2 regions of the Streptomyces sp. NPDC056835 genome follow, and region 2 is predicted to be linked to the other one. Evidence: predicted binding sites of a transcription regulator. Region 2 holds the regulator's gene; the other holds the start of a gene.
What was found. Region 2 encodes HspR, which represses chaperone genes until heat shock. Its sites were predicted from a motif close to TTGAGNNNNNNNNNCTCAA; they were not measured.
Positions count from the first base shown of each region.

Region 1: the regulator HspR is predicted to act here: its motif matches at 1,325-1,343, upstream of lon (endopeptidase La).

Region 1 covers NZ_JBHUBB010000044.1:10,821-20,887, forward strand. Annotated here, with positions in the region: gene ACFRMN_RS34420 (macro domain-containing protein) at 1-475, opposite strand, end outside; gene ACFRMN_RS34425 (DUF4433 domain-containing protein) at 516-1,157, opposite strand; gene lon (endopeptidase La) at 1,366-3,777, shown strand; gene ACFRMN_RS34435 (lysozyme) at 3,924-4,772, opposite strand; gene ACFRMN_RS34440 (MarR family winged helix-turn-helix transcriptional regulator) at 4,989-5,483, shown strand; gene ACFRMN_RS34445 (protein phosphatase 2C domain-containing protein) at 5,582-6,364, opposite strand; gene ACFRMN_RS34450 (nitrate- and nitrite sensing domain-containing protein) at 6,782-9,865, shown strand; gene ACFRMN_RS34455 (roadblock/LC7 domain-containing protein) at 9,862-10,067, shown strand, end outside.
Region 2 covers NZ_JBHUBB010000052.1:22,567-32,633, forward strand. Annotated here, with positions in the region: gene dnaK (molecular chaperone DnaK) at 1-1,014, shown strand, start outside; gene grpE (nucleotide exchange factor GrpE) at 1,011-1,673, shown strand; gene dnaJ (molecular chaperone DnaJ) at 1,722-2,912, shown strand; gene ACFRMN_RS36300 (heat shock protein transcriptional repressor HspR) at 2,917-3,381, shown strand; gene ACFRMN_RS36305 (LuxR C-terminal-related transcriptional regulator) at 3,532-4,509, opposite strand; gene ACFRMN_RS36310 (helix-turn-helix transcriptional regulator) at 4,695-5,714, opposite strand; gene ACFRMN_RS36315 (5'-nucleotidase) at 5,817-6,113, shown strand; gene ACFRMN_RS36320 (hypothetical protein) at 6,110-6,430, shown strand; gene ACFRMN_RS36325 (pyridoxamine 5'-phosphate oxidase family protein) at 6,613-7,017, opposite strand; gene clpB (ATP-dependent chaperone ClpB) at 7,183-9,801, shown strand; gene ACFRMN_RS36335 (YbjN domain-containing protein) at 9,953-10,067, shown strand, end outside.

The DNA of each region.
Region 1 (10,067 bases), on a different contig from region 2:
GCATCGCGGTAACTGGTGGGGCGCCCTGCGGAGGGTAAACGCGCACCTCGACGTCGGGTAGGTCTCCCAAGGAAGTAACGATCATCCTGTGGACATCATCCCAGGCCAGCCCGCCGTTGCCACACCCCAGTGGAGGAACCGCGATGCTGCGGATCTGGAGATCGACGATGACACGCCGGAGGTCCCGCAATCCCTGTTGAACATCTTCCGGACGGGACGGCGAACGCCAATGCCGCTTGGTCGGGAAGTTGATCAGGTATCGGGGCTTGGTCAGAGTGCCTTGGTCGTACACATACATGGAGCCGGGCTGCACTTCGCCGTCCGCGCATGCCTTCGCGTATGCCGCGAAATTATCCGGGAAGGCTCGCTTGAACTGCAAGGCGATGCCTTTCCCCATGACCCCGACCGTGTTGACGGTGTTGACCAGGGCATCCACTTCCGCGGTCAGGAGGTTACCCTCCGCGTAGATGATCACGGCTACCTTCCCTCCTTCTCCCCGCTCGCTTACTGCTGTCTCAGTAGTACCAAGCGGGTCTGACAACCGCATCGAACTCGTAGCCGCGACTGGCCATGAGCTGTCGCACCTCTTCCGCACGCGACTGCTTCTGTGCCGCCAAGTAGCTGATCGCGGCAACGGGAACCCGTTCATGCACAAGGAACTCCGCCATGCGCCGGCGCATCCGGTCAGGATCCTCGGGGGTATTGTTCCACCGTTCCAGCCGCATCACCGGCCAGTCCACATGGCTTCCCAGAAGCGTCAGATCACCTTCGATGGCAGTGATGTCAGCTGCACAGTTCCCGTCGCTGAACACACTGTCGCAGCCGACTGCCCCTAGCCTGCGGGGGGTCGTCACCAGGTAGATCAGCGGATCCTGGCCGTCCGCGTAGGTCAGCACCGACCCTTTGCTGATCTTGTACAGCATGGGCGAGCGAGGGGCGAAGTAGAACGGCACGTAGTCTGCGACAACCCCACCCGGAGGCGGGTTCACCTTTCGTGAGCGTCGCCGCTCCTTGATGTCGCGGTCCCCGCACTCGACTCGCAGACTACTTTCCTCGCGCACGATGCGGTCACAGTGTACGAAGCCCCGGTCCAGGACACTGGGGAGGTTGCGCATGTGCGTGAAGTGATAGATGGGGCGGTCTTCGGGAGGCGGCACAGCCGGAGGCTATCCGATCACCTCTTTGTCACTGGACAGTGGCCAATCCCCACGACCGCCGTTCCGGCCGGCGCCCCTGTTTTCTCTGCGCGGAGCCGCCGCCGGGCATCGGTCCGTGATCGCTCAGAGCGAACGGAGCCCGGGGAACATCCACGGACTCACATGCATTGAGTCGGTATAGCTCAACTTGAATGCCGAAGGGGAGATCATGGCTGACACGTCCACACCGCTCACGCTTCCCGTGCTGCCGCTCGACGACGAGGTCGTCCTGCCCGGCATGGTGGTGCCTCTGGACCTGTCCGACGCCGAAGTCCGCGCCGCCGTGGAGGCCGCGCAGGCGGCTGCCCGGGACGAGGGCGACGGCGGTGGCAAGCCCAAGGTGCTGCTGGTGCCGCGCATCGACGGGGCGTACGCCGGGACCGGTGTGCTGGGAACCGTCGAGCAGGTCGGCCGGCTCTCCGACGGGGATCCGGGCGCGCTGATCCGCGGCCGGGGCCGGGTGCGCATCGGCGCCGGTACGACCGGGCCCGGCGCGGCTCTCTGGATCGAGGGCATCGCCGTCGACGAGACGGCGCCCGACCCGCTTCCCGGGTCCGTGAGCGAGCTGATCAAGGAATACAAGGCGCTCGCCACCGACTGGCTGAAGAAGCGCGGCGCCTGGCAGGTGGTGGACCGCGTCCAGCAGATCGATGACGTGTCCACGCTCGCCGACAATTCCGGTTACTCACCGTTCCTGACCACCGCGCAGAAGGTGGCGCTGCTGGAGACCGCCGACCCGGTGGCCCGGCTCAAGCTCGCCACCGAGCAGCTGCGCGAACACCTCGCCGAACAGGACGTCGCCGAGTCCATCGCGAAGGACGTCCAAGAAGGCGTCGACAAGCAGCAGCGCGAGTTCCTGCTCCGGCGCCAGCTCGACGCCGTACGCAAGGAACTGCGCGAGATCAACGGTGAGGGCGACGACGACGAGTCCGCCGACTACCGGACCCGTGTCGAGAACGCCGACCTCCCCGAGAAGGTGCGGGAAGCCGCGCTGAAGGAGGTCGACAAGCTGGAGCGTTCGTCCGACCAGAGCCCCGAGGGCTCCTGGATCCGCACCTGGCTGGACACCGTCCTCGAACTGCCCTGGAACGAGCGCACGGAGGACGAGTACGACATCAGGGGCGCCCAGGCCGTGCTCGACGCCGAGCACTCCGGCCTGGAGGACGTGAAGGAGCGCATCACCGAGTACCTGGCCGTGCGCAAGCGGCGCGCGGACCGCGGTCTCGGTGTGGTCGGCGGCCGTCGCGGCGGCGCCGTACTGGCCCTCGTCGGCCCTCCGGGCGTCGGAAAGACCTCGCTCGGCGAGAGTGTCGCGCACGCCATGGGCCGGAAGTTCGTCCGGGTGGCGCTGGGCGGCGTACGGGACGAGGCGGAGATCCGCGGCCACCGGCGTACGTACGTCGGTGCCCTGCCCGGCCGTATCGTCCGGGCCATCAAGGAGGCCGGTTCGATGAACCCGGTCGTCCTGCTCGACGAGATCGACAAGGTCGGCTCCGACTTCCGCGGCGACCCGGCCGCGGCGCTGCTCGAAGTCCTGGACCCGGCGCAGAACCACACCTTCCGCGATCACTACCTGGAGGTCGAACTCGACCTGTCCGACGTGGTGTTCCTCGCCACGGCGAATGTCCTGGAAGCGATCCCGGAGGCGCTGCTCGACCGTATGGAGCTGGTCAGGCTCGACGGCTACACGGAGGACGAGAAGGTCGTCATCGCCAAGGACCACCTGCTGCCCAGGCAGCTGGAGCGCGCGGGCCTGGAGCCCGGCGAGGTCACCCTGGAGGAGGACGCGCTGCGCAAGCTGGCGGGCGAGTACACTCGCGAGGCGGGCGTGCGAAACCTGGAACGCGCCATAGCGCGGCTGCTCCGCAAGGTCGCGGCCGAGCACGAACTGGGCGAACGGGAGCTGCCGTTCACCCTCGGCGCCGAACATCTGAGCAAGCTGATCGGCCGGCCGCACCACGTACCCGAGTCCGCCCAGGACCCGGCCGAGCGCCGCACGGCGGTGCCGGGCGTGGCCACGGGCCTAGCGGTCACGGGCGCGGGCGGTGACGTCCTCTACGTCGAGGCGTCGCTGGCCGACCCGGAGACGGGCGGGTCCGGCCTGACCCTGACCGGACAGCTCGGTGACGTGATGAAGGAGTCGGCACAGATCGCGCTCTCCTTCCTCCGCTCGCGCGGCGCCGAACTGGAGCTGCCGGTGGCGGATCTGAAGGACCGGGGCGTGCATATCCACTTCCCGGCGGGCGCGGTGCCGAAGGACGGCCCGAGCGCGGGTATCACGATGACGACGGCCCTGGCCTCGCTGCTCAGCGGCCGGCTGGTCCGCACGGACGTCGCCATGACCGGCGAGGTCTCGCTGACCGGACGTGTCCTGCCCATCGGCGGCCTCAAGCAGAAGCTGCTGGCTGCGCACCGCGCGGGCATCACGACGGTCGTGATCCCGAAGCGGAACGAGCCGGACCTGGACGATGTCCCGGCCGAGATCCTGGACAAGCTGGAGGTCCATCCGGTGACGGATGTCCGCCAGGTCCTGGACATCGCGCTCTCCCCGGCGGAGGTCCTGGTCTCAGCGGCGGCGTGACACAGGCGCCTCCGTGCCCCCGGCCCCGGCAGCCCATGACTACAAACCCATGACAACGCGGTCCCGACCGGCCCTCAGTTCCGGCCGGGACCGCGCGGTGTCATGTGGTGTCACGCGGTGTCGCGGTGCGGGGCGGTGCGGTGCGGTCAGCCGTTCGCCAGGGCCTGGACTCGGTCCAGGGCGCCGTTGAACCTGTTGTGGTCGCCGACGATGGGGCCCGTCGAGGTGTACTGCCAGATCGTCTGGAAGCCCCAGCCCGCCGGCAGCTCGCCGATCGTCGTGTTGTAGCGGGCGAGCCAGAGCGGGTTCGTGGAGCCGAAGCCCGCGTAGTTGCCGGTACAGGTCTTCCACCAGCTCGTGGCCGTGTAGATCACGGCGTCGCGGCTGGTGCGGGCCTTGTACGTGTTCAGGAATTCGCGGATCCAGGCGACCATCTGGGCCGGCGTCTTGCCGTAGCACTGCTCGCCGTACGGGTTCCACTCGATGTCCAGCACGCCGGGCAGGGTCTTGCCGTCGCGCGACCAGCCGCCGCCGCCGTCCACGAAGTAGTTGGCCTGGTTGGCGCCGCTGGAGTCGTTCGGCGTACCGAAGTGGTACGCGCCCCGGATCATGCCGATGTTGTAGGAGCCGTTGTACTGCTGTGCGAAGTAGGGGTTCTTGTAGTAGTTCCCCTCGGTGGCCTTGACGTAGGCCCACTTCACGCCGCTGTTCCACAGGGACGCCCAGTCGACGTTCCCCTGATGGCCGGAGACGTCCACGCCTTCCGTCTGGACGACGCGGTCCGCGCGGGGCAGCGGGCCCTGGCCGTCGTGCTCGATGACGCCCATGCCCATGTGGGCCGAGCCGCGTACGGGTGTGCCGGCCGGTGGGTCGGCCGGGGTGGTGGTGGCGCCCGCCGCACCCGGGAGGGTGATCAGGAGCGCGAGACTTGCGAGGAGAGCGCCGGCCACGGCGGCGAACGAACGGCCGGTCGTTCCGGATCTGTGCACGGGCATTGCGTGCCTCCGAAGACCTCGGTGGGGGGGAATCTCATGACGGTCCGACATGTCGACATGTAGTGCAATGGACATGCCAGCGTTGACGCTACGCACGTAGAGCCTTGAGACGGAAGAGCGCCACGCTGGTTCCGTTGGTATAAACCTGCGAAATACTGACGGAGCTGCGGCAACGGTCGTCGGCGAAAGAAACTTTCAGGAGCGGGAAAGCGCGCGATGGGTGCTGACGTGCACGGAAATGGTACGGCGAAAGATCCCGGACTCGCCGGAGGCAGTGGTGTGGACCACGAATTCCTGGCACTGGAACGGGAACTGGCGGTCTTTCTGCGCCGCGCTCGCGCCAGCTCCGGCGAAATGGCGCGCGAGGTCCATCCCGAGCTGGAGCCCGCCGCGTACGGACTGCTCGTACGGCTGGACGAGAACAGCTGTCAGCGGGCCACCGAACTCGCCGCCTATTTCGGGGTCGGCAAGGCGACGATAAGCCGCCAGCTGCGTGCCCTGGAGGAACTGGGGCTGGTGACGCGCGAGCCCGATCCGGCCGACGGGCGCGCCTCGCTCGTCCGGATCACCGATGAGGGCCGTGCCCGTTTCCGGCGGGTGCGTGACGCGCGCCGCGAGCGGTACGTACAGAAGCTGGCCGACTGGGACCGCTCCGAGATCGCCGAACTGGCCCGGCTGCTCCACCATCTGAACGCCCGCGCCGAGAGCTGACCGGGGACACGGGTAAGGGAGGGGGCGCCCGGCGAGTCCGAGGGGCGCCCGGCGGGTCGGCGCCCGATGGCCGCCCGTCCCCTCCCTCGCCCGCCTCCCTACAGCTCCACGTAGGTCACCGTCGCGTCATCGCTCGCCTTACCCCGCCGGAACGTCACCCCGTCAGGGTCCGCCGACTCCGACGCCCTCACCCGGTCGATCAGCTCCTGCGCGCCGTTCTTGCGCACCAGCGCCAGACAGTCCGCCCAGCCGCCCTCCCGGAAGACCTCCACCCAGCGGGCCGCGCCGTCGGTCAGCGCCAGCAGGGTGCGCACCTCCGCCGCCGGCGTACGGCCCGTCACCGCCTTCGCCGCGACCGCCGGGTCCGCGGCCGCCGTGAAGAAGCCGCCCTCCGCGTTGCGCAGCGCGTCCGCCGTGGCCACCGAGCGCAGCGCCTCGCGCGGCACGCGGTCCAGACGGTCATCGAGCACCGCGCGCACCTCGCCGTCCGGCGATTCAAGCAGCAGCGTCGAGTCGGAGAGCACCAGATGTTCGATGGCGTCCGAACCCCAGCGCGCGAGTACGACGGTCGCCTGAGGTGTGCGTACGTGAGAAAGGTCACAGGTTTCGCGGTGGGCGTCCGCCGTACGCGCGATCGACACCGCGAGGATCTCTGCCAGTGGCATATCCCGTCGTGAACCGGACAGTTCGGCGAGCGCGCCGCCCAGCCTGGCGGTGAACCAGGGCACGCCGTGTACACATCCGTCGTCCCCGGCCGGGGGTGTCACGCCGTCCAGCACGACCAGCGCGCCGCCCTCGCCCCCGGCGGGCAGGACCACGGAAGTCCAGTCCTCATTGGGCCGTACGGCGGCACCGGGTGTGGTGGCGAGTTCGATACGCATGCGCACCAGTGTGCATGACTTTCCCGGCTATCCGCATGAACTCTTCACGGTGTCTGCACGTCGTGCCGATCGGTCCGTTCCGCCAGGTCAACCGCTCTCATTCGGTCAGAATGAGTCCCGGACGAAGCCGGACGGAGGCGCGAAGGGGGCCGGATTGAGGGGGTCGGTGAAGCTGCGGGCGCGAATCTTGCCAAAGCCCGCGCGGAAGGTCCACCCGGCACGCCATGTTCACGACGGGCCTCAGGTGGGAAGAGTTGTTCGTCAACTCCTTCTTGCTGTTCACTCCTTCAGGTGGCGGAGCGGCCGATGCGCGCCTTCCTCCCAAGGGCGCTGGAATGGTCGACAGCCGTGCCAGGGGTGGGGGTTCTCACGTAGTGACCGGTCGTCACCTCTGCTTCATGGGCGGACGAGTCAAGAATGCGAGCACCGGTGCAGAAGAAGCGGCCTCGGGGTAGCGGTGTCGGGCGGAACGAGGCCACCTCGGTCACCGCGCCCGGGACCAGTTCGGCCACTTCGGCCACGAAAGCCGGTAAGAGCGGTAAGAACGGCGAGAGCGGCAAGAACGGTAAGAAGAAGGCCGGGAACGCCAAGGCCGGGACTGTCACGACCGATTCCGGCAAGGCTCAGGAAGGACGCCGAGTGCGGGTACGCAACCGGCTGGTAGCCGGTGTCGCGGTCCTGGGGGTCACCGTCATCGCGGCAGGCACCCCCGCCGTACTCACCGCCTCCACCGAGCTGAACGATGCCCAGAACCTGGTCGTCCTCGCCGAATTGAACCGGCGGGCCGTGATCCTCAGCCACTCCCTCGCGGACGAGCGCGACGACGTCATCGTCTATATCGCCGCCGGCCGCGCCGAGCAGCCCGAAGGTTCCGGCGACGAGGGTGGCAAGGGCGACAAGGGCGAGCACACGGTCTCGGACACCCGAAGCACCCGGGTCGACCGGCAGATCGACGAGATGCGGGCCAACGCGTCCGCCTCTCCCGGCCTGCTGCGCGACCTCTCCACCGTCCCCTCCATCCGCCGTACCGCCCTCACCGGCGAGGGCTCCGCGCTGGAGGCGTACCGCGCGTACTCCGAGGTCATCGCCAAGCTCCAGGCCCTCGCCGACGAGCTGGCCGAGCGGACCCCGGCCGAGGCCGCCGACGGCACCCGCGCCCCCGCCGCGCTCTCCCGCGCCGTCGAGCAGGCCTCCGCCACCCGCGGACTGCTGCTGGCCGCGCTCGCCGTACCCGCCCCCACCGACACCGCACCGCGGTACGACCTGATCACGGGCCTCCCCATCGAGTCCGAGTCCGACGCGGACAGCAAGAAGAACGACCAGCTCCGCGACGACCTCAGCGCCGACGCGCAGAAGGCACACGTACGCGAACTCGGAGCGCTCGCCGACTTCGACCAGAGCGCGGACACCGAGGCGCGTGAATCGCTCACCGGCACCGTCACCGGGCCCGAGATCAAGACCGCCGAGGGGTATCTGACCCGGCTCACCGACCGGCCCCAACTCTCCGACTCCGACCGCGAGGCCGACCAGGAAAAGGTCGAATCCGCGCTCTCCGCCAGGATCGACCAGATGCGCGGCGTCGAGTCCGGTCTCGGCACCAGCCAGCTGGAGCGGCTGGAAGCGCTGCGCGACGACGCCGTCACCGGCCTCGAACTGCGGATCGCGCTGCTCGGCGGCTGTCTGCTCATCGCTGTCGGGGTCTCCACCGCCGTCGCCCGTACGCTCACCCGGCCGCTCGCGGTCGTACGGATCGGAGCGGCCCGTCTCTCGGAGGCGCCGGAGACCGAGGAGCCGGTCAGGTTCACCGGCCGCAACGATGAGTTCGCGCAGGTCGTACGGTCCCTCAACGGCCTGCACAGCAAGCTGCTCGACCTCTCCACCCGCGCCGAGGAGCTGGACAGGGACCGGCAGGGCCTGATCGGCGCGCGCGAGAAGATCGTCGCCCAGCGCGCCGAACTCCAGGAGCGCACGACCGAACTCGCCGCCCAGCTCCAGCGGCTGCGCCACACCGTGCACCACACCTTCGTCAATCTCTCGCTGCGCACCCTCGGACTCGTGGAGCGCCAGCTCGGTGTCATCGAGGGCCTGGAGGAGCGCGAGCAGGACCCGGAGCAGCTGGCCACCCTCTTCAAGCTCGACCACATGGCCACCGTCATGCGCCGGCACAGCGAGAATCTGCTCGTGCTCGCCGGCCATGAGCACGGCCACGGCTCGATCGGGCCCGTGCCGCTCGTGGACGTACTGCGCGCGGCCGTCAGCGAGATCGAGCGGTACGAGCGGATCACGATCCAGTCCCTGCCGCCGCACGCGCAGGTGGCCGGCTTCGCCGCGGACGATCTCAGCCATCTCGTCGCCGAGCTGCTGGAGAACGCCACCTCCTTCTCGCCGCCGGACGCGGAGGTCCAGCTCTCCGGCTGGCTGCTGGAGACCGGCGAGGTGGTGCTCTCCGTACAGGACCAGGGCATCGGCATGTCCGCGGACCGGCTCACCGCGCTGAACGCGCGACTCGCCGAACCGGAAGGCCCCGAGGGGCTGGACGACGCTCCGGGCAAGCCGTTCGTGAGCGAGCCGGAGGGCGAGGGGCTCGGCCTGCGCGTCGCCGGGCTGCTCGCGGCGCGCCATGGTGTACGGGTCGAGCTGCGCGAGCACCAGCAGGGCGGTGTGGCCGCGGTCGTCGTACTGCCGCAGGCGCTGCTGCCGACATCGCCGCCGGCCGGCTCACCGCACCGGGCACGGGCGGCGGGCGCGGCCCCCGCGCTCCACCAGCCGGGCTCGACGGCGGAGGCCAACTCCAATACGCTCCACGGCCGTTCGGCGCTGGACCGGCCGACGGCCGATGCCGGGAATCCCGCGGAGTCCACGGGTCCCGCCGAAGCCCCGGCGCCCGAGGTCGACCCGCTGGTGGTGGCCGCCGAGGCGGCGATCCGCCGGGCCGAGGCCGAAGAGGCCAGCGGAGCGGGCGCGGCCGAGCGGGAACGTACGACCGAGCGGGAACGGACGGCCGACACCGGCGCCGTCGCCGCGTACGGGACGACCACCCCGGACCCGGACACGGCCGTCGGCCCGTACGCCATCGGCCCCGACTCCCACGAGCGTGTCCACGACGGTGAGCCGCCGACCACCGGCCCCGACCAGGACACGTTCGCGATGCGGCTGCCCCGGCAGCCGGAATCCGCCGAGGCGGAGCCGGCCGCGCCGACCGACGCGGACGGACCGGAACGCATCACCGACAAGGGGCTGCCCAAGCGCACCCCGAGGATCGTCAAGCCCGCCGCCGCGCCCACCGGGCGTACCGGCAGTGTGGACGCCGAAGCGCTGCGCCGCAGACTCGGCGGCTTCCACCAGGGGGCCAAGGAAGGCCGGCGCGATGTCGAGGCCGAACTGACGGAGCAGTCGGAACAGTCTGACCGGGCTGAGCACGCGGAGCCCCCGGCCTCCGCGGCACGGACCGAGGTACATACCGCAGAGACGGGGGAAACAGTCGAGGAGGCACGCAAGTGACTGCGACCGGCACATTCGGACTGAGCAGCGAAGCCCGTAACCTGCATTGGCTGTTGAGCAACCTCGTAGAGGAGGTGCCAGGGGTGCACTCGGTCGCCGTCGTCTCGTCCGACGGACTCCTGTTGCTCTCCTCCGACCCGGGGCTGAACACCGAGGCGACCACCACCGTGCGCAGGGAGGGCCCCCGCGGCTCCAGCGCCGA
Region 2 (10,067 bases):
CTCGACCGCTGCAAGACCCCGTTCCACAACGTCATCAAGGACGCCGGCATCCAGCTGTCCGAGATCGACCACGTGGTGCTCGTGGGTGGTTCGACGCGTATGCCCGCCGTCGCGGAGCTCGTCAAGGAGCTGACCGGTGGCCGCGAGGCCAACAAGGGTGTCAACCCCGACGAGGTCGTCGCCATCGGCGCCGTGCTCCAGGCCGGTGTCCTGAAGGGTGAGGTCAAGGACGTCCTGCTCCTCGACGTCACCCCGCTGTCCCTCGGTATCGAGACCAAGGGCGGCATCATGACCAAGCTGATCGAGCGCAACACGACGATCCCGACGAAGCGTTCGGAGATCTTCACGACGGCCGAGGACAACCAGCCGTCCGTGCAGATCCAGGTCTACCAGGGCGAGCGCGAGATCGCGGCGTACAACAAGAAGCTCGGGATGTTCGAGCTGACCGGTCTGCCGCCCGCGCCGCGCGGTGTGCCGCAGATCGAGGTCGCCTTCGACATCGACGCCAACGGCATCATGCACGTGGCCGCGAAGGACCTCGGCACCGGCAAGGAGCAGAAGATGACCGTCACCGGTGGCTCCTCGCTGCCGAAGGACGAGGTCAACCGGATGCGTGAAGAGGCCGAGCAGTACGCGGACGAGGACCACCGCCGCCGCGAGGCCGCGGAGACCCGCAACCAGGCCGAACAGCTCGTCTACCAGACGGAGAAGTTCCTCAAGGACAACGAGGACAAGGTCCCCGGCGACATCAAGACCGAGGTCGAGACGTCCATCGCCGAGCTGAAGGAGAAGCTCAAGGGCGAGGACACCGCCGAGATCCGTACCGCCACGGAGAAGGTCGCGGCCGTCTCCCAGAAGCTCGGCCAGGCGATGTACGCCGACGCCCAGGCGTCCGGCGCGGCCGCCGGCGGTGCCGAGGCCGGTGCGGGCGCCGGACAGTCCAAGGCCGATGACGATGTCGTCGACGCCGAGATCGTGGACGACGAGAAGCCCAAGAAGGACGGTGCGGTGTGACGGAGGAGACCCCGGGCTTCGAGGAGAAGCCCGACGTTCCCTCCGGCGCGACCCCCGAAGATGCCGCGTCGAAGGGCGCCGAGTCCGACTCCGCGGCGGAGTCGGGCCCGGCGGCCCCGGGCGGGGACGTACAGGAAGTCGCCCTGACGGCGCAGCTGGACCAGGTCCGTACGGCGCTCAACGAGCGCACGGGGGACCTCCAGCGGCTCCAGGCCGAGTACCAGAACTACCGCCGCAGGGTGGAGCGCGACCGGGTCACCGTCAAGGAGATCGCCGTCGCGAGTCTGCTGACCGAACTGCTGCCGGTCCTGGACGACATCGGCCGGGCGCGCGACCACGAGGAACTGGTCGGCGGGTTCAAGTCGGTGGCCGAGTCGCTGGAAGCGGTCACGGTGAAGCTGGGCCTCCAGCAGTTCGGTACGGAGGGCGAGCCCTTCGATCCGACGATTCATGAGGCCCTGATGCACTCGTACGCGCCGGATGTCACGGAAACGACGTGCGTCGCGATCCTCCAGCCTGGGTACCGGTTCGGCGAGCGGACTATCAGGCCCGCCCGGGTCGCGGTGGCCGAGCCCCAGCCGGGGGCCCAGCCCAAGGCCGCGGACGAGCCGGCCGAGTCCGCCAACGACAAGGAGAGCGGTGGCCCGGACGAGGGCTGACGCGGCGGCGGGCAGTGCGGTAGCGGGCGGAGAGGAGGGACGTCGGGAATGAGCACGAAGGACTTCGTGGAGAAGGACTACTACAAGGTTCTCGGCGTCCCCAAGGACGCCACCGAGGCCGAGATCAAGAAGGCGTACCGGAAGCTCGCGCGCGAGTTCCACCCGGACGCCAACAAGGGCGACCTCAAGGCCGAGGAGCGCTTCAAGGAGATCTCCGAGGCGAATGACGTCCTCGGGGACCCCAAGCGGCGCAAGGAGTACGACGAGGCGCGCGCCCTCTTCGGCAACGGCGGGTTCCGGCCCGGTCCCGGTGCCGGGGGCAACGGCTCGTTCAACTTCGACCTGGGGGACCTCTTCGGCGGCGGCCCCGGGGGCACACCACAGGGCGGCCCCGGCGCCGGCGGCTTCGGCGGCGGGCTCGGGGACGTCTTCGGCGGGCTCTTCAACCGGGGCGGCGCCGGGACCCGTACGCAGCCGCGCCGCGGCCAGGACATCGAGTCCGAGGTGACGCTCAGCTTCACCGAGGCGGTCGACGGGGCCACGGTCCCGCTGCGGATGTCCAGCCAGGCGCCCTGCAAGGCGTGTTCGGGCACCGGCGACAAGAACGGCACCCCACGGGTCTGCCCGACCTGTGTGGGCACGGGACAGGTCTCGCGCGGCACCGGCGGCGGCTTCTCGCTGACCGACCCCTGTGTGGACTGCAAGGGCCGTGGGCTGATCGCCCAGGACCCGTGCGAGGTCTGCAAGGGCAGCGGGCGCGCCAGGTCCTCCAGGACCATGCAGGTCCGTATCCCGGCGGGCGTCAGCGACGGGCAGCGGATCAGGCTGCGCGGCAAGGGCGCCCCCGGCGAGCGCGGCGGCCCCGGCGGCGACCTGTATGTCGTCGTCCATGTCGACGCCCATCCGGTCTTCGGCCGCAAGGGCGACAACCTCACGGTCACCGTGCCCGTCACGTTCACGGAGGCGGCGCTCGGCGGCGAGGTGAAGGTGCCGACCCTGGGCGGTCCCGCGGTCACGCTCAAGCTTCCGGCGGGGACACCCAACGGCCGTACGATGCGCGCCCGCGGCAAGGGCGCGGTACGCAAGGACGGCACCCGTGGCGACCTGCTGGTCACCGTCGAGGTCGTCGTCCCCAAGGACCTCGACGCGCCCGCGCGGGACGCGCTGGAGGCCTACCGGAAGGCGACCGCGGACGAGGATCCGCGGGCGGAGCTGTTCCAGGCGGCGAAGGGAGCATGACCTCATGGACGGGCGGCGTCGGCAGTCTTCATCGTTCACCAGGGCGTATCAGCTGACCGAGGAAACGCCGGTGTACGTCATCTCGGTGGCGGCACAGCTCTCCGGGCTGCACCCGCAGACGCTCAGGCAGTACGACCGCCTCGGCCTGGTCTCCCCGGACCGCACGGCGGGCAGGGGACGCCGCTATTCGGCCCGTGACATCGAACTGCTGCGCCAGGTGCAGCAGTTGTCGCAGGACGAGGGCATCAATCTGGCCGGCATCAAGCGGATCATCGAGCTGGAGAACCAGGTCGCCGCGCTCCAGGCACGGGTCGCGGAGCTGTCGGCGGCGGTGGACGGCGCGGCGACGGCGATGAGGCAGCGCGAGGCGCAGGTGCATGCCTCGTACCGCCGGGATCTGGTGCCGTACCAGGATGTGCAGCAGACGAGCGCGCTGGTGGTGTGGCGGCCCAAGCGGCCGACGGACTGAGGACAGCCGAGGCGGGCGGTGGGTCCGGGCGGGCAGGTGACCGGGCTCCCCGTTCTTCCCGTGCAGGTGACCGGGCGTCCCGTTCTTCCCGTGCAGGTGTTCCCGCCCCGGTGACCGGGCTTCCCGTCCTTCCCGTGCCGGTGGCTCGCGTCAGTCCAGCCTGCGTTCCTTCGCGGCCGCTTCGGAGCCCCACCACACCCCGAGGGCGAACAGGGTGTCGACCCCCACGGCCTCGTAGAGCTTGTTCAGGTCGGTGTTGACGGTGCGGAGGCTGACTCCGAGCTCGCTCGCGATCTGCTTGAGCGCGCGGCCCTCCCGCAGTTTGTTGAGGATGCGGCGGGACCGGCTCGTGGTCAGGGTCTCCTGCTCCCGCCGCCGGAAGCGGCCGCCCATCCAGGGCTCGGCCCGTTCCCACTGCTGGTCGTAGACATGGTGGAAGAAGGCGAGCATCCCGGGATGCGTCACCTTGAAGGCGACGTCCCTGTTCGGCTCGTCCCGGTGATCGGCGATCACGGCGACTTTGCTGTCCACCAGGATCATGCGCTCGAAGTCAGTGGCGAGGGTACGTATCTCCGCGCCGTGTCCGCTCGCCGCCGTGGCCCATTCCTTCTCCCCGGGCCTGGTGCGAGCGGTATCCGGATAGAGGGTGCGGTAGGCGACACCCCGCTGGAGGACCGCCACATCGGCCACCAGCGCCTTGCGCAGCGTTTCCGCCTTTCTGTCCTGCGGATGCGCCGTACAGATCTGTGATGTCGCGGAATTCGCCGCCTGCACGATGGCGGCGTTGACGAGTTCGATTCGGTCGAGGAATTCGATGCCGTTTCCGCTCGGCGACTCGATATCTCTCATCTCGCGGTGCAGCTCGGACAGCCGGCGCATGCGCTGAAGATGATGGGCGATGCCCGCGCGTTCCTCGGCCAGGGCGGTCTGCTCCGCGTGCCACAGGTCCGCCGAACTCCACCGGTCGTCATGCGGGTTGTGCACCGCCAGGCCCAGGGCGGCCAGTTCCGTGAGTCCGGGTTCTGAGCCCGTGACCTGTTCGCCCTGAATGAGCCGGCGCAGCAGGGCGCGTGTTTCCTCTGATATGTCGAGCGATGCTTCGTTGTGCGACGCTATGTCAGATTTCATGTATCCCTCCTGCGAGCTTCCGCAGTGCACATCAGTGCAGGCATCTTTCGCTTGATCTGCGCGGGCCGGGCCCGCATTCTACAGAGAGTGACGGAAGATATCCGAAGGCGACATCGAGCGCCCGGACGGAATTCAGGCGCCTCTTCGCCGAGGTCGCCGGGGGCGGCTGAATGGCAATTCCTGGGTTAATCCGGCTCGGCGCCCTGGTCCAGGATTCCCGACTGCGCGATGAGATATCCGAGTTGGGCGCGGCTGCCGCTGCCGAGAGTGGTGGCGAGTTTGGCTATGTGCGCGCGGCAGGTGCGTACGTTCATTCCGAGGCGGCGGGCGATGGCCTCGTCCACGTACCCCTCTATGAGGAGCTTGGCGATGGACCGCTGGACGCCGGTGATGCCGACGGGCGTGGGCTCGTAGGAGACCTGTTCGGTGAGTGGGGTGGCGCGGCGCCACAACTGCTCGAAGACCTGCGCGAGATAGTCGACGAGCCCCGGGTGGCGCAGTTCCAGTGCGACCTGCCGGTCGGAACGGGCCGGTATGTACGCGACGGTGCGGTCGAAGACGATCAGCCGCTCGATGAGCTCTTCCAGCGTCCGTATCTCGACCTTGCCCTCGGCCAGCCGCTCCGCGTAGGCGAGTGTGCCCTGGCTGTGCCGGACGGTGTGCTGGTACAGGGTGCGGATGCTGACGCCGCGGTCCACCACCGACCGGCCCCGCTCCAGCGCCTGGGCGAGCACGTGCGCGCTCCGGCCGCCGCCGGGCTGCACGGTGAGCACTTCGGTGCGGCACTCGGCGGTGGAGAGGTCGAGCGCGGCGTTGATCCGGCTGTCGCCCTCCAGGACGGTGATCGCGTGCGTGGTGGGCGGGTCCTGGGCACTGATGGTCATGAACGGCTCGAAAGAGTCGGTCAGTTCGACGGCGAAGTGCCGGCGCTCCTGGATCTCGCGCTCGATGGGATGGAGGCGCTGGGCCAGTGCCGCGGAGGGCGGAACTGGGCGTAGCCAGTCGGCATCGTCGGGATCGGGGTGCAGCAGCGGGAATTCCATGAGGCAGGGAGCCGCGGCGGCCTCGCTGCGGGCGATCCGTCCGGAGCGCAACGCGCTGGCGTAAATGCGTCTGCCGTCATCACACAGCTCAGTCACAGCATGGGGATGTGTCTGTTTTGTGTTGTTTGCTAGCAAATCTCCACCCCCCAGGGTCCTGAACATACAGGAACATGATGCCTCGTCCCGGTGGTGTTGACGTGTCCGGGTGAGACATCGTCTAGATGGCGGGGGAGAGGAATCCATCAAGTGAGGACGAAGCCGACTATGTACAAGAGAATGCTTCGCGCGGTGGTTGTCACTGCTTTCTCTGCGGCTCTGGCCTATGGTGCGCTGGCTGTTGGGGCGGACATTGGCTGGACAACGCCTGCCGGATCTGCCGCCCAGGGTGTGGAGTCGGGCGACATCGGGTGGAACACGCCTGCCGGTGACATCGGCTGGAACGTGAAGGCTGCTGGAACAACTGCCGTGAGTTCGGGGTCCGGTGACATCGGCTGGGTGACCCCTCAGGCAACGCCAAAGGACATCGGCTGGAACATCACGTCGGCCGACACCAGCGCATGACTGTCCCGCCGGACGACCGGGTCTTCCGGCGCGAGATGGCCACGGCCTACCGGTCGGGGTGGCACTTCATCGATCTCGTCACAGCTATTCCTCATCGTGGCGACTCGCTGATGGTCACCCTCTTCGGAGAGCCGATCGTCGTTGTACGCGAAGAGGACGAGGACGTCCGTGCCTACCGCTGCCTTCGGAGGCCGCGGGGGGCTCCGCAGCCGGTACGGTGCGCCATCCGGTACGACATGATCTTCGTCAACCTCGACCAGCGTGACCACCAGCTGGTCGGATCGAATACCACCATCGCCACCCCCCGCAGTGCCTGAGCGATTCCCCCGTCGTTGTAAATCGCTCGGGCGCTTCCCCCACACAGCGGCGCCATCGTGGACCTGAAACACGATGGCGCCGTTGTGCTGTCCGCGTCCGTTTTCGCGCCGGACTCCGTGGGCTCCGTAGTCCGTGGGCTCCGCGGGCTGCGTGGCCCACGTGGACTTCCCGGTTCTCGCGGTCAGACGCGGCCGAGTGCCCGTTCCAGGGCGATCTCGATGACGACCCGGTCCGGGTTGGGCGCCGGCGCGCGGTCGTAGCGCTCCTCGTAGCGGCTTTCGGCGTCCGCGACCGCCTCCGGATCCGTACGGACCGTCGCGCGGCCCTCCAGCGTCGCCCAGTGGCCCTTCTTGACCTGGCACACGGCCACCCGCGCGCCCTCCGGTCCCGCCGCCAGGATGTTGGCGACCTTCGTGCTGTTCTTGTTGGTGATGACGCGGGCGAGCCCGGCCACCGGGTCGTACGTCACGCCCACCGGCACCACGTGCGGGCTGCCGTCCGGGCGGGGGGTGGTCAGGGTGCATACGTGGCGCTCGCGCCAGAAGGCGAGGAAACCGGGGCTGGGATCGCGTACGTCGTGGGCCATGCCGGAAGCCTAGGGCGGTGCCGCCCCGGGGCGGGCGCGGGCGCGGAAACCCCGGGAGCGCGGCCCCGTTTCAGGCTTGAGTGGAATAGACTCAACTTTGCGCACGTTCCCGATGTCAGGGTCGGACGGAGACCCGAGGTCTGTGCAGGAGAGGAGAGGGCGTACGTGGACGCCGAGCTGACCAACAAGAGCCGGGACGCGATCAATGCCGCCACCAACCGGGCCGTGGCGGCCGGGCATCCCGATCTGACCCCCGCGCATCTGCTGCTCGCGCTGCTGGAAGGCCAGGACAACGAGAACGTCACCGATCTGCTGGCCGCTGTCGAGGCGGACCAGGCCGCGGTACGGTCCGGAGCGGAGCGGCTGCTGGCCGCGCAGCCCAGCGTGACCGGTTCCACCGTCGCGCCCCCGCAGCCCAACCGCGAGATGCTGGCCGTCATCAACGACGCGGCTCAGCGGGCCAAGGAGCTCGGGGACGACTACCTCTCCACCGAGCACCTGCTGATCGGCGTCGCCGCCAAGGGGGGCCAGGCCGGGGAAGTGCTCGACGGGCGGGGGGCCGGCGCCAAGAGACTGCTTGACGCGTTCGAGAAGGCAAGGGGAGGGCGCCGGGTGACCACACCCGACCCGGAGGGTCAGTACAAGGCCCTGGAGAAGTTCGGTACCGACTTCACGGCGGCTGCCCGAGAGGGCAAGCTCGACCCGGTCATCGGCCGGGACCAGGAGATCCGGCGTGTGGTGCAGGTGCTGTCACGCCGTACGAAGAACAATCCGGTGCTGATCGGCGAGCCCGGCGTCGGCAAGACCGCCGTTGTCGAAGGGCTCGCGCAGCGCATTGTCAAGGGCGACGTGCCGGAGTCGCTGAAGAACAAGCGGCTGGTTTCGCTGGACCTCGGTGCGATGGTGGCGGGCGCCAAGTACCGCGGTGAGTTCGAGGAGCGGCTGAAGACCGTCCTCTCCGAGATCAAGTCGAGCGACGGCCAGATCATCACCTTCATCGACGAGCTGCACACCGTCGTGGGCGCGGGCGCCGGCGGCGACTCCGCCATGGACGCCGGGAACATGCTCAAGCCGATGCTGGCCCGCGGCGAGCTGCGGATGGTCGGCGCGACCACGCTGGACGAGTACCGCGAGCGGATCGAGAAGGACGCGGCGCTGGAGCGGCGCTTCCAGCAGGTGCTGGTCGCCGAGCCGACCGTCGAGGACACCATCGCGATCCTGCGCGGGCTCAAGGGCCGGTACGAGGCCCACCACAAGGTGCAGATCGCGGACGCGGCGCTGGTCGCGGCCGCGACGCTCTCCGACCGTTACATCACCTCGCGCTTCCTGCCCGACAAGGCCATCGACCTCGTGGACGAGGCCGCGTCCCGGCTGCGGATGGAGATCGACTCCTCGCCCGTCGAGATCGATGAACTCCAGCGCTCCGTCGACCGCCTCCGCATGGAGGAGCTGGCGCTCAAGAACGAGTCCGACCCCGCCTCCAAGCAGCGGCTGGAGAAGCTTCGCCGCGACCTCGCCGACCGCGAGGAGGAGCTGCGCGGCCTCAATGCCCGCTGGGAGAAGGAGAAGCGGGGCCTCAACCGCGTCGGTGAGCTGAAGGAACGCCTGGACGACCTGCGCGGCCAGGCCGAGCGCGCACAGCGCGACGGCGACTTCGACACCGCCTCCAAGCTGCTGTACGGCGAGATCCCCGGCCTGGAGCGCGAGCTGGAGGAGGCCGCCGAGGCCGAGCAGGTGGCAGCCAAGGAGCCCACCGACAAACTGGTCAAGGAGGAGGTCGGCCCGGACGACATCGCCGATGTGGTCGGCTCCTGGACCGGCATCCCGGCCGGCCGGCTGCTGGAGGGCGAGACACAGAAGCTGCTGCGCATGGAGCAGGAGCTGGGCAGGCGGCTGATCGGCCAGAGCGAGGCGGTCCAGGCCGTGTCCGACGCGGTACGCCGTACCCGCGCCGGAATCGCCGACCCCGACCGCCCCACCGGCTCCTTCCTCTTCCTCGGCCCGACCGGTGTCGGCAAGACCGAGCTGGCCAAGGCGCTCGCGGACTTCCTCTTCGACGACGAGCGGGCCATGGTCCGTATCGACATGAGTGAGTACGGCGAGAAGCACTCGGTGGCGCGGCTCGTCGGCGCGCCTCCCGGCTATGTCGGCTACGAGGAGGGCGGCCAGCTCACCGAGGCCGTGCGCAGGCGCCCGTACTCCGTGGTCCTGCTGGACGAGGTGGAGAAGGCCCACCCCGAGGTCTTCGATGTGCTGCTCCAGGTCCTGGACGACGGCCGGCTCACCGACGGCCAGGGGCGGACGGTGGACTTCCGCAACACCATCCTGGTCCTGACGTCGAACCTCGGCAGTCAGTACCTGGTCGAGCCGACCACCTCCGAGGAGACCAAGAAACAGCAGGTCCTGGAGGTGGTACGGACCTCCTTCAAGCCGGAGTTCCTGAACCGTCTCGACGATCTGGTGGTCTTCTCCGCCCTGTCGCGGGACGAACTGGCCCACATCGCCAAACTCCAGATCGACCGCTTGGCCCGCCGCCTCGCGGAACGCCGGCTCACCCTGGACGTCACCCCGGCGGCGCTGGAATGGCTGGCCGACGAGGGCAACGACCCGGCCTACGGAGCCCGGCCACTGCGCCGCCTGGTCCAGACCGCGATCGGTGACCGGCTCGCGAAGGAAATCCTCGCGGGCGAGGTCACGGACGGCGACACGGTCCGGGTGGACCGCTTCGAGGACGGGCTGATCGTGGGCGCGGCGTCCGCGGAGCCGACGGGCAAGACGCTGTAGACCCTGTCCGGCAGGGTCCGCGACCCTGCCGGCTCCGTCGTCGTACACGGACCGGACGGCGAATCCGTGACTCGCTGAGGTGTGGCCGGGGTTGCCAGGGCCTCCCCGCTATGAGGGAGGATGGAAGGAACCGTACGAAGGGAAATACACGGTGAGCATCGACCCGTCCTCGATTCCGAATTTCGGGGGCCAGCCCCAGCCGCAGGGTGCGGGACCGGCGGGCCCCGTCGTCCCCGACCAGGATCTGGTCAAGCAGCTCCTCGAAC